Regions from separate parts of the Phreatobacter stygius genome, predicted to be linked through region 2. Evidence: predicted binding sites of a transcription regulator. Region 2 holds the regulator's gene; the other holds the start of a gene.
The links. Region 2 encodes PhoB, which activates phosphate uptake and scavenging genes when phosphate is short. Its sites were predicted from a motif close to TGTCATNNANCTGTCAT; they were not measured.
Positions count from the first base shown of each region.

Region 1: phnC (phosphonate ABC transporter ATP-binding protein) is a predicted target of PhoB. The motif match lies at 4,453-4,469, and genes of this name have one in related genera.

Region 1 covers NZ_CP039690.1:1,410,194-1,415,834, reverse strand. The annotation lists gene phnF (phosphonate metabolism transcriptional regulator PhnF) at 1-692, shown strand, start outside; gene phnE (phosphonate ABC transporter, permease protein PhnE) at 701-1,582, opposite strand; gene phnE (phosphonate ABC transporter, permease protein PhnE) at 1,579-2,475, opposite strand; gene phnD (phosphonate ABC transporter substrate-binding protein) at 2,549-3,469, opposite strand; gene phnC (phosphonate ABC transporter ATP-binding protein) at 3,505-4,302, opposite strand; gene E8M01_RS06460 (LbetaH domain-containing protein) at 4,543-5,163, shown strand; gene E8M01_RS06455 (bifunctional acetate--CoA ligase family protein/GNAT family N-acetyltransferase) at 5,317-5,641, shown strand, end outside.
Region 2 covers NZ_CP039690.1:1,184,357-1,189,997, reverse strand. The annotation lists gene E8M01_RS05540 (ATP-binding protein) at 1-370, shown strand, start outside; gene phoU (phosphate signaling complex protein PhoU) at 537-1,244, shown strand; gene phoB (phosphate regulon transcriptional regulator PhoB) at 1,263-1,964, shown strand; gene E8M01_RS05525 (flavin-containing monooxygenase) at 1,995-3,272, opposite strand; gene E8M01_RS05520 (NAD-dependent epimerase/dehydratase family protein) at 3,269-4,210, opposite strand; gene E8M01_RS05515 (bile acid:sodium symporter family protein) at 4,207-5,115, opposite strand; gene E8M01_RS05510 (ABC-F family ATP-binding cassette domain-containing protein) at 5,238-5,641, opposite strand, start outside.

The sequences.
Region 1 (5,641 bases), 230 kb from region 2:
TCTGGCGGCAGATCGCCGAGGCGATGGAGGCCGATATTGTCGGTGGCGGGCTGCCGCCGGGGTCGCGCATGCCAACCGAGGCCGCGCTGTCGGAGCGGTTCGGCGTCAACCGGCATACCGTCCGACAGGCGTTGAAATCGCTGGTGGAGAAGGGGCTGGTGCGGGTGACGCAAGGCTCCGGCACCTATGTCGAGGCGAAACCCTTGACCTATCCGATCGGCGCGCGCACGCGCTTTTCCGAGATCGTGCTGGGCCAGGCGCGCGAACCGGCGGGCCGGTTGATCGGTCATCGGATCGGTGGCGCCACCATTGCAATGGCCGATGCGCTGGGGCTGTCGCCCGAGGATCCGGTCGTCGTCATCGACAGCGCCCATTTCGCCGATCGCGTGCCGATCTCCTGGGCCATCATCGCTTTTCCGCTGCCGCGTTTCGCCGGCGTGCCGGAGGTCTATGCCGCGACCGGTTCGATCTCGGCCGCGCTCGCCGCCTGCGGCGTGCCGGACTATCGCCGGGCGACCACCCATGTCGGCGCGGCGATTGCCGATGCGACCGATGTCGAACGGCTGGAAGTGGCGGCCGGCCGGCCGATCCTGGTGGTGGAAAGTCTCAACGTCGACCGCGACGGCGTGCCGATCCAATGGGCCCGGTCGCATTTCTCCGCCGACCGCGTGCGCATCACGGTCGGCAGTTGAGCCAAGGATCAGCGCCGGCTGGCGCTGTCGCCGATCAGTGCGTGACGCAGGCGGGTGGAGACCAGATCGATCGCCACGACGGTCAGCAGGATCATCAGGATCAGGGCCGAGACGTGCTGATATTCCAGCACGCGGATCTGTTCGGCCAGATGCAGGCCGATGCCGCCGGCGCCGACAATGCCGATAATGGTGGCCGAGCGGGTATTGCTCTCGAAATAATAGAGCACCTGGCTGCCGATGACCGGCAGGATCTGCGGCAACAGGCCGAAACGCATGCCGTCGAGCCTGCTGCCGCCAACCGAAGCGACGCCCTCGACGGCCTTGCGGTCGGCCGCCTCGACGGCTTCGGAAAACAGCTTGCCGAACGTGCCGAAATTGGCGGTGACCAGCGCCAGCACGCCGGCGAAGGGGCCAAGGCCAACCACACTGACCCAGATCAAGGCCCAGATCAGCTCGTCGACACCCCGGATGGTGTCGAGAAAGCGTCGCGACAGGAAGTGAACGATCGCATTGGGGATGACGTTCTTGGCGGCGAGAAAGCCGAAAGGAAAGGCGAGCAGGGCCGCCGCCATGACACCGAGGAAGGCGATCGCCACGGTCTCCGCGAGGGCATGCAGGTAGATCAGGAACTTCGCCCAGCTGCCGGTCGAGGGCGGGATCATGCGCCAGAGGAATTCGGCGAGCTTGCCGAGGCCGAAGAGCATTTTCGGCAGGGAAAACTCGAGCTGGACGAGGCCGAAGAGCAGCAGCGCGGCGAAAGCGGCAAGCGTCCCGACGACCTTGACGCGATGGCCGAGCGAGGCGGTGAAGACGGCCGGGTAGCGGGTCCGCAATTCGGCCTCGCGGGCGCGCGCCTCGGCGACCACGGGATGCAGGGCATTGGCGGTCATGGCCGGTTCTCCATGCCGATCAGCGCATGGCGGACGCGCTCGGTGCCGAGGTCGATGATCATGACGGTCAGGATGATCAGCACCAGGATCGCCGAGACATCGGGATAGTAGAATTTCCGGATCGCCTCGATCAGGTCCTGGCCAATGCCGCCGGCGCCGACAAAGCCCATGACCGCGGCGCCGCGGACATTCACCTCGAAGCGCAGCAGCGCGTAGCTGACAAAATTCGACAGGACCTGCGGCACCACGGCGAAGCGCACGGTCTGGCCCCAGGTGGCGCCGGTCGCGGTCAGGCCGTCGACCGGTTTCATGTCGATATTCTCGACCACTTCGGCGAACAGTTTGCCGAGCGCGCCGGTGGTATGAATGGCGATGGCGAGCACGCCGGGCACCGGGCCGAGGCCGAAGGACACCACGAAGATCAGGGCGAAGACGATCTCGGGGACGGTGCGGCAGAATTCCAGGAAGCGTTTGGCGGCGCCGCGGAGCCAGCGGTTCGGCGTCAGATTTTCCGCCGAGAAGAAGCACAGTATGAAGCCGGCCATGGCGCCGAGCACCGTGCCGACATAAGCGATCAGCAGTGTCTCGGCGAGCAGCTTCAGCCACTTGTCGAGCCCCCACATCCATTCGGCCGGATCGGCCAGCACCGTGCGCCCGGCGGCCGGGCCATTATCGAGGATGAAGATGCGGCCGATATAGTCGGAGAAGCGCCAGAGATTAGTGATGAATTTCGACAGGTCGACATCCGCCACGACGCCGGCCAGCACGGTGGCGCAGCCGAACAGGACAAGGCCCAGGATCAGCTGTCGGCGCTTGGCGCCGACCGCTTGCCGGTAGGCGCGGGCCAGCGGCTCGAGCTGCTGATCGGGAAGGCGTGGAACGGCGCTCGCCATGAACCTGGGTTCTTCTCGACAAAAAAAGGGTGGGCCTCGAACGGGCCCACCCGGGAGGTTGCTTGAGGGGACGTCAGGTCCGCGCGCGGCGCATCTGATCGACGAATTTCTGCAGTTCGACGATCGGCTCGTAGTCGCGATGGGTGACCGCGTGGAAACCGAGATCCTTGCCGTCGGACAGGCGGTCGAAGGCGGCCTTGGCCCTGGCCGGCGCTTCCATGAAAGCCTTGACGATGGCCGCCCGCGCCTCTTCCGGCAGGGTGGTGATGAAGGCATAAGGCGAACCGGCGATCAGGTCGGACTTGAAGATCATCTTGAAGTCCTCGGCACGCACCATGTTCTTGTTGGCCATGCGCGAGAGGTTGGAGTCGGTCTCCGAGTTCCACCAGTTGAAGGCGGCATCGCAGGTGCCCTGCTGCACGGCGGTCACGGCGTTCTCATGTGATCCGGCATAGACGACGCGGGCGAAGAACTGGTCGGGATTGGCGATGCCGAGCTTGCTCAGAGCAAAACGCGGCACGTTGTTGCCGGAGGTCGAGTTGGGATCGACCAGACAGAGGTTCTTGCCGCGCAGGTCCTCTATCTTTGTCGCCGGATTGTCGGCGCGCACATAAAGCACCGAATAATAGCCGATCGAACCGTCCGAATTGATCGAGGTGACGAAGGGGTCGACGACGCCGTTGGTGACGGTGCGGGCGCGGACGTAGGACGCCGGGCCGTAATAGGCGAGATGGATCTGGCCGGCGCGCTGGCCCTCGATGACCGCGGCATAGTCATTGGCGATGCGCAGCGTCACCTTGGTGCCGAGCTCGCGCGACAGATATTCGACGAAGGGTCCGTAGCGCTCGGTCACGCCCGAGGCGTTCTCGGCCGGGATGACGGCGAACACCAATTCGGGATAGCGGCTCTGCCAGCCCTGCGTCTGGGCCTGGACGGCGGTGGCGGCAAGGGCGAGGCCGGCGAGGCCGGCCAGCACTTTGCGACGGTTGAACATGATCGTGTCTCCGGGATGGGGAGGAAAGCGTCGGGTCAGGCGGTGGCGAAGACGCCGGCCGCCGCGGGAACGGGGGTATGGCTGTCGATGACGTCATCGGCTTCGATGCCGTAGAGCTCGCGGGCGGCCGCGCTGGTCAATTCGGCCGGCACGCCGTCGAAGACGACCCGGCCCTGGGCCATGCCGACCAGCCGGTCGCAATAGGTCTTGGCCAGGTCGAGCGAGTGAAGATTGCAGATCACCGTGATGCCGTAGTGACGGTTGATCCGCTGCAGCGCGTCCATCACGATGCGGGTGTTGCGCGGGTCGAGGGAGGCGATCGGCTCGTCGGCGAGAATGAATTTCGGTTCCTGGACCAGGGCGCGGGCGATCGCCACGCGCTGCTGCTGGCCGCCCGACAGGCTCTCGGCACGCTGGCTCGCCAGCGACCCGATGTCGAACTGTTCGAGCGCCGACAGGGCGATGGCCTTGTCCTCGGCTGTCCACAGTTTCAACAGGGCGCGAGCCTGGCCGACATGGTTGAGCCGGCCCATCAGCACATTGGTCAGCACATCGAGGCGGCCGACCAGGTTGAACTGCTGGAAGATCATGGCGCAGGACTGGCGCCAGGCGCGCAGATCGGCGCCATGAAGGCCGGTGACGTCGCGCCCGTCGCAGAGGATGCGGCCTTCGGACGGCTCCTGCAGGCGGTTGATCATCCGCAGCAATGTCGATTTTCCGGCACCCGAACGGCCAATCACACCAATGAAGGCGCCGTCGGCGATTTCGAGGGAGACGTCCGACACGGCGGCTTTCGCGCCAAATCGTCGGGTGACCTTGTCGATGGTGAGCATGGGTTGAGCCTTGGACCAAGACAACACGGCACGCGGCGAACAGATGCCGGCTTGTCTCCATGTCTCGGCTCTAGGGCAGGCGAATAACAGTTTTGTGACGATGTTGGTCGTCATGGGCAAAGCAAATGGCAGTCTCGATTACTTTTGGATTGTCATTCAAACGTCATCGATATGTCATTTGCGCCGGCAAGACCGTGGTTTTCCACCCAAGGCACGATCCGCGCAGAAGAAAGACCGCCCATGACCACGCTCGACCTCGCGCCATCGATCCACCCGGATGCGATCGTCCGCAACAGCCGCCTCGGTGCCTATACCGAGGTCGGCGCACGCACGGTGATCTCGGAGACCGGGATGGGCGACTATTCCTACATCGTCCAGGACGGCCAGATCGACATGTCCGAGATCGGCAAGTTCTGCTCGATCGCGTCGCACGTCCGGATCAATCCGGGCAATCACCCGACCGAACGGGCGAGCCAGAGCCACTTCCTGTATCGCGCTTCGCGCTATTTCGACGGCGAAGCGGACGAAGCCGGCTTTTTTGACTGGCGCCGGTCTCATGCCGTGGCCATTGGCCATGATGTCTGGATCGGCCATGGCGGGGTGGTGCTGGCCGGCCGCACGGTCGGCACCGGCGCTGTGGTGGCGGCCGGTGCCATCGTCACCAAGGATGTCGCGCCCTATACGATCGTCGGCGGCAATCCGGCCCGGGTGATCCGTCGCCGCTTCGACGAACCGACGGCCGAACGGCTTCAGGCTCTGGCCTGGTGGGACTGGAGCCATGAGCGGCTGAGGCTTGCCTTGCCGGATTTCCGGGCGCTCGGCATCGAGGCCTTCCTGGACAAATACGAGGGCAGGGACTGATCAGGAACGGATATCCCGCACTCCGACTTGCGCGTCACGGCGCCGCAGGCTTAACGCTGACGATCCGGTTGGCTTGATCCCGCGTCAGCCAGCCTCCAGCATCAGGCCAAGGTCCGGCTTCGCGCCGGGCATGCCGTCCGTCCGGGAGGTCTCATGTCTCTCTACCGGCTCGATCGCTATTTCACGCCGTCATCGGTGGCCATCGTCGGCGCGACCAACCGGCCGCGCTCGATGGGCATGGCGCTGCTGGCCAATATGCGGCGGGCCGGTTATGCCGGTGGCCTGTTTCCGGTCAATCCGCATCACCAGGAGCTCGAAGGGCTTACCTGCTACGCGTCGCTTGGCGCCCTGCCGGCCGTCCCGGATCTGGTCGTGCTGGCGACGCCCGGCCGGACCATTCCGGGGCTGGTCGCCGAGGCGGCAGCCCTCGGCGTGCCGGCGGCGGTGGTCATCTCGGCGCTCGAGCGAGACGGCTATG
Region 2 (5,641 bases):
TGGCGCCGAGGGCAAGACGGTGGAGATCACGCTGAAGCGCGAGCCGCGCGGCAAGCGGCGCGACGAGGCGGTGGTCGCGGTGCGCGACCACGGGCCGGGCATCCCGGCCGAACATCTGCCGCGCCTGACCGAACGCTTCTATCGCGTCGATGTGGCGTCGAGCCGCGAGAAGGGCGGCACCGGCCTTGGCCTGGCGCTGGTCAAACATATCGTCAAGCGCCATCGTGGCCGCCTGGCGATCGAAAGCGAGGGACGCGACGGCGCGACCTTCACGGTTCGCCTGGAGACCGCCGCCGCGGCGGCGGCCGAACAAGGCGAGGCGCCGGTCGCCGAAATGCCGGCCCGCCGCGTGCCGCCCGCGGCGGAATAGCCGAGTCGGCCATCGGGTGCTTGCCGGCGGTCTTGTCGCATCTCATCTAAGCAATTGAAGCATTGTGTGATTCATCGTCATTGATGTGTCACGTCCCAAGCATAGAACCGTCGTCATATCAGGGTAGGGAAAAGCCCCCTTTGCCAGCCCCACCCAGGAGACCTGCATGACCGAGCACATCGTCAGCGCATTCGAGAACGAGCTGAAGGGCTTGGCGCAGCGCGTCGCCGAAATGGGCGGACTCACCGAGAAACAGATCGTTGGCGCCATCGATGCGCTGATCCGCGGCGATGTCGCGCTTGCCTCGACGGTGCGCGCCGCCGATCCGACCATCGACGCCATGCAGCGCGAGATCGAGGAGGTCGGCATCCTGGTGATCGCCAGGCGCCAGCCGATGGCGATCGACCTGCGCGAGATTGTCGGCGCCCTGCGCATCGCCGCCGACCTGGAGCGCATTGCCGATCTCGCCAAGAACATCGCCAAGCGGGTCATCGCCATCAACGGCTCGTTGCCGTTGCCCAAGGTGACCGGTGGTTTCGACGCCATGGCCCGGCTCGCGCTCGAGCGGATCAAGGAAGTGCTCGACGCGTTTTCGCAGCGCGACGTCGCGGCCGCCCTGGAAGTGTGGAAATCCGACGGCGATATCGATGCCCTCTACAATTCGTTGTTCCGCGAGCTCTTGACCTACATGCTCGAGGACCCGCGCAATATTGGCGCCTGCACGCATCTCCTGTTCTGCGCCAAGAACCTTGAGCGCATCGGTGACCACGCCACCAATATCGCCGAGACGATCTACTACGTGGTCAATGGCACGACGCTCGCCGAAGAGCGGCCGAAGCTCGACACCACGACGATCGTCGCGGCCGGAACTTAACCTGCGAAGGATTTTCTCATGATCGCACGCATCATGGTGGTCGAGGACGAAGAGCCGATCACCGTTCTCCTCCGCTACAATCTCGAAGCCGAAGGCTACCGCGTCGAAACGGTGATGCGCGGCGACGAGGCCGAGGTGCGTCTGCGCGAGGCGGTCCCCGATCTGATGCTGCTCGACTGGATGCTGCCGGGGCTGTCGGGCATCGAGCTCTGCCGGCGCATCCGGCTGCGCGCCGAGACCGAGCGCCTGCCGGTGATCATGCTCACCGCACGCGGCGAGGAAGGCGAGCGCGTGCGCGGGCTTGCCACCGGCGCCGACGACTATGTGGTGAAGCCGTTCTCGGTGCCCGAGCTTCTGGCGCGGATCCGGGCGCTGCTCCGCCGGGCCAAGCCCGAGCATCTGTCGAGCCTGCTGAAGTCAGGTGATATCGAACTCGACCGCGAGACGCGCCGGGTACACCGCTCGGGCCGCGAGATCACGCTGGGCCCGACCGAGTTCCGCCTGCTGGAATTCCTCATGCAGTCGCCGGGGCGCGTCTATACCCGTGAGCAATTGCTCGACGGCGTCTGGGGCCGCGACGTTTATATCGACGAGCGCACTGTCGACGTCCATATCGGACGCCTGCGCAAGGCGGTGAAGCGTGGCCGCGAGGCCGACCCGATTCGCACCGTGCGCGGCTCCGGTTATGCGTTCAACGAGCGTTTCGCCGGCGCGGCCTGAGGCCGGCCGCCGTCGGGCGGCCGAAAGAGGTCAGCTCAACCGCTCGATCCCCTTGCCGAGCACGCGCTTGTAATCGACAAAATCGATGAAGATGCCATGGGGGCCGGCATCCCGAGGGCGGGGCGCGGCGCAATGGCGCTTGATCTCCCGGCGGAAGGACTGGGCCTTGTCGGGTGCGTCCTTGCGGGCCGCCAGATAGGCCGCGACGATCTTCGCCTGCAGGTCGCGCCCGGGCCAGCCGATGCCCGCGCCTTCGATCATGCCGACGACGAACAGGTTGTTATCGGTGGGCGGGAAGATGTTCAGGTGCAGGTGCGGCGCCGGCGCCTTCCAGTTCAGTTCGCGTATCAGCCCGGCCTCGTCCAGGAACGGGAAGGTGATCCGATAGCCGGTGGCCAGCAGCACGAGATCGACCTCGTCGGTCTGGCCGTCGGTGAAGATGACACGGTTGCCGTCGAGCTCCTCGATCGGCGGCCGGACGGCGATGTCGCCCTGGCCGAGGTGCTGCAGCACCAGCGAATTGACCACCGGGGTGCGATCGTAAAGCCGGTGCGCCGGGCGCGGCAGCCCGAAATCTTCCGGTGAGCCGACAACAAACCGCAGCACCGCCTCGTGCAGGATCGAGCGAAGCCGGCGCGGCAGCACAAGTTTCGCCTTGTGATTGGCCTCGTCCGCCGGCTTGCCGCGGAGGAATTTCGGGGCGAAATGATTGCCGCTGCGCACCGACCACAAGACTTTCGAGGCGCGATGAACGGCATCGACCGCGATGTCGCAGCCGGTATTGCCCATGCCGACGATCAGCACGCGCTTGCCGCTGAAGATCGCGGCGTTCTTGTAGGTCTTGGAATGCATCAGCTCGCCGGAAAAGCTGCCGGGGATCTGCGGCAGTTCGGGATCGGTGAGATGACCATTGGCAATGACCACGCCCTGGTAGTCGAGGCTCGTGCCGTCGTCGAAGCTCGCCCGCCAGCCATCCTCCTGCCGGGTCAGCCGGGTCACCGCCCGGTTGAAACGGATCGACGGGTAGAGGCCGAAATGGCGGGTGAAATTCTTGAGATAATCGAGAACCTGAGCGTGATGTGGATAGGCCGGCCAGTCTTCCGGCATCGGATAGTCGGCAAAGGCCGTGGTGGTTTTCGACGAGATCAGGTGGGTCGAGGCATAGACCCCGCTCGATGGCGCGCCATAGAGCCACTGGCCGCCGATATCGGCATGCCGCTCGACCACCTCGAAGGGCAGGCCGGCCGCCTTGAACACCCGGGCGGTGGCAAGCCCGGCCGGTCCCGCGCCGATGACGAGGAAGGTCATGATGCCGGCCTCGCACGCCAATAGCGGTCAAAGGCCTCCGCCGCCGACAGGGCCGGCACATAACCGAAGCCGGTCTTCAGGCGGTCATTGGCCAGCACCGGCCGGTATTGCAGGAAATTCACCTGGGCCGGGCCGAGTGGGGTCAGTTTCAGCCGGTTGGCGAACCACAGGACGCCACGCAGCAGGGCTGGCGGCAGCGGCAGATAGGGCTTGCCGATGCGCCCGGCAATCTCGGCGAGCGACAGCGTGCCGTCGCCGGCGAGATTGTAGATGCCGGGCAGGCTTGCCGGTGCGGCGGCGCGGGCCAGCGCCGCCACCACGTCGGTTTCGCTGACCAGGCTGAACGGCGCCGCGCTGCCGGCAAGGCCGATGACCACCGGCCGCTCGAAAATGGCGGTGATCTGGTTGCTGACGCCTGGCCCCAGCACGGTGCAGGGGCGGAACACCACCTGCTCCAGTGCCGGATGGGCCGCGCGCGCTTCGGCGAGCAGGTTTTCCACCAGCCTTTTGTGGCGCGAATAGGGGAAGTCCTCGTTGCCGCGTAGCGGATCGGTCTCGGTCAGCGGCTGGGCATTGTCGGCATGGTAGCCATAGGCAGCGCCGCTGGATGTGACCACCAGGCGCGTCACGCCGGCGGCAAGGCAGGCTTCGACGACATGGCCGGTGCCGATGACATCGATGGCATAGTCCTGTTCGGCATCGCCGCCGGCGGCGACGACCGAGGCGAGATGCACGACCACACGCGGCTTGAGGCGCGCCACGAGGCCAACCAGCGCCCGGTCGCGAATGTCGGCCTTTTCATAACGGACACCGGGAACCGGCTGCGTCGCGGCACGAATATCCAGGCCGAAGACCGGTTCGTCGCCGGCAGCCAGTTGCCGGACCAGGGCCTGGCCGATGAAACCGGCGGCCCCGGTCACCAGGATGCCCGCGTTCATTCGGCCGCTGCCTTCCTGTCACGCCGCGTCCAGTAGACCGCCAGCGCCCAGCCCGAGACGATGTGCCAGACGCCCCAGCCGGCGGCGATCAGGGCGGCCCCGCCCAGCGCGTCGAACTGGTTGAGGATGAGGGCCAGCCCCAGACCCGAATTGTGCATGCTCACCTCGATCGCCATCGCGCGAGTGTCGTAGTCGCTGAGCCGCCAGAACCGCGCCGCCAGCCAGCCGATCCCGACCGCGATGGCGTTGTGCAGAATCACCAGGGGAATGATGTCGCTGACGAAGGTGAGGAAATAACGGCCATTGCTGGCGGTCGCCGCGATGATGAAACCGATAAGGAAGACAAAGGAGGCGATCTGAAACGGCCGGCGGAGCCGGTCGGCGAGCTTTGGCCAAAAATGCACGGTGGCCATGCCGGCGATCAGCGGCAGGCCGAGCAGCAGGGCAGTGGTGCCGAGGAACGACGCCGGTTCGATGCTGACCTGGCGCAGGAGCGCCGATGTCGCCGGATTGAGGCTGGCCCAGAACAGGATGTTGAGCGGCGTCGTCACCACCGCCAGCATGTTGGAGATGCCCGTCATCGAGATCGACAGCGCCGTGTTGCCGCGCGCCAGATGGGTCATCAGGTTGGAGATATTGCCGCCCGGGCAGGCCGCGACGATGATCATGCCGAGCGCGATGCTCGGTTGGGGTTGCAGGATCATGGTGATCGCGAAGGTCACGGCCGGCAGAATCAGGATCTGGGCGACAAGTCCGGTGACCGGTGCCAGCGGCCGCGAAAAGACGTCGACGAAGTCTCTCAGGCGCAGTTCAAGCGCGACGCCGAACATGATCAGCGCCAGGATGAGGTTGAGGATCAACTGACCCGTCGGATTGATCTGGATCAGGACGCTGTCGACCCCCATGCTTCCCCCTGTCCCGACGTCCCTTTGCCGGGCATTTGACGGCCCGGTTTCAACCGCTGCGGGAGCGAGCATCGCAAGATCGTAAGCGGGCTACAAGCCGGCGAAACGGCTCGAGACTGTCCTCAGGCGTCCAGGCTTTCCTTCAGGAGCTCCAGCTCCAGCCAGCGCTCCTCGGCGCGGTGCAGCTCGCCCTGGGCCTTGGCGAGCGCGGCGGAGGCCTTGTCGAAGGCGCTCCGGTCGCGGCTGAACAGGCCGTGGTCGGCGAGGATCGCCTGCAGCTTGGCGATGTCGCGGCCGATCGCCTCCATCCGGCCGGGCAGGCTTTCCAGGTCGTGTTTCTCGCGAAACGACAGTTTGCGCCTGGCCGCATCGCGGCCGTTGTCGCTGCGCGGCGCCTGCGGTTCGGCGGCGCGCTTGGCCTGTTTCTCGGCTGTCCGGGCAGTCACGCCCGCACCGCGCTGGGCGACCATGTCGGAATAGCCGCCGGCATATTCGAGCCAGCGGCCTTCGCCTTCGCTGACCAGGA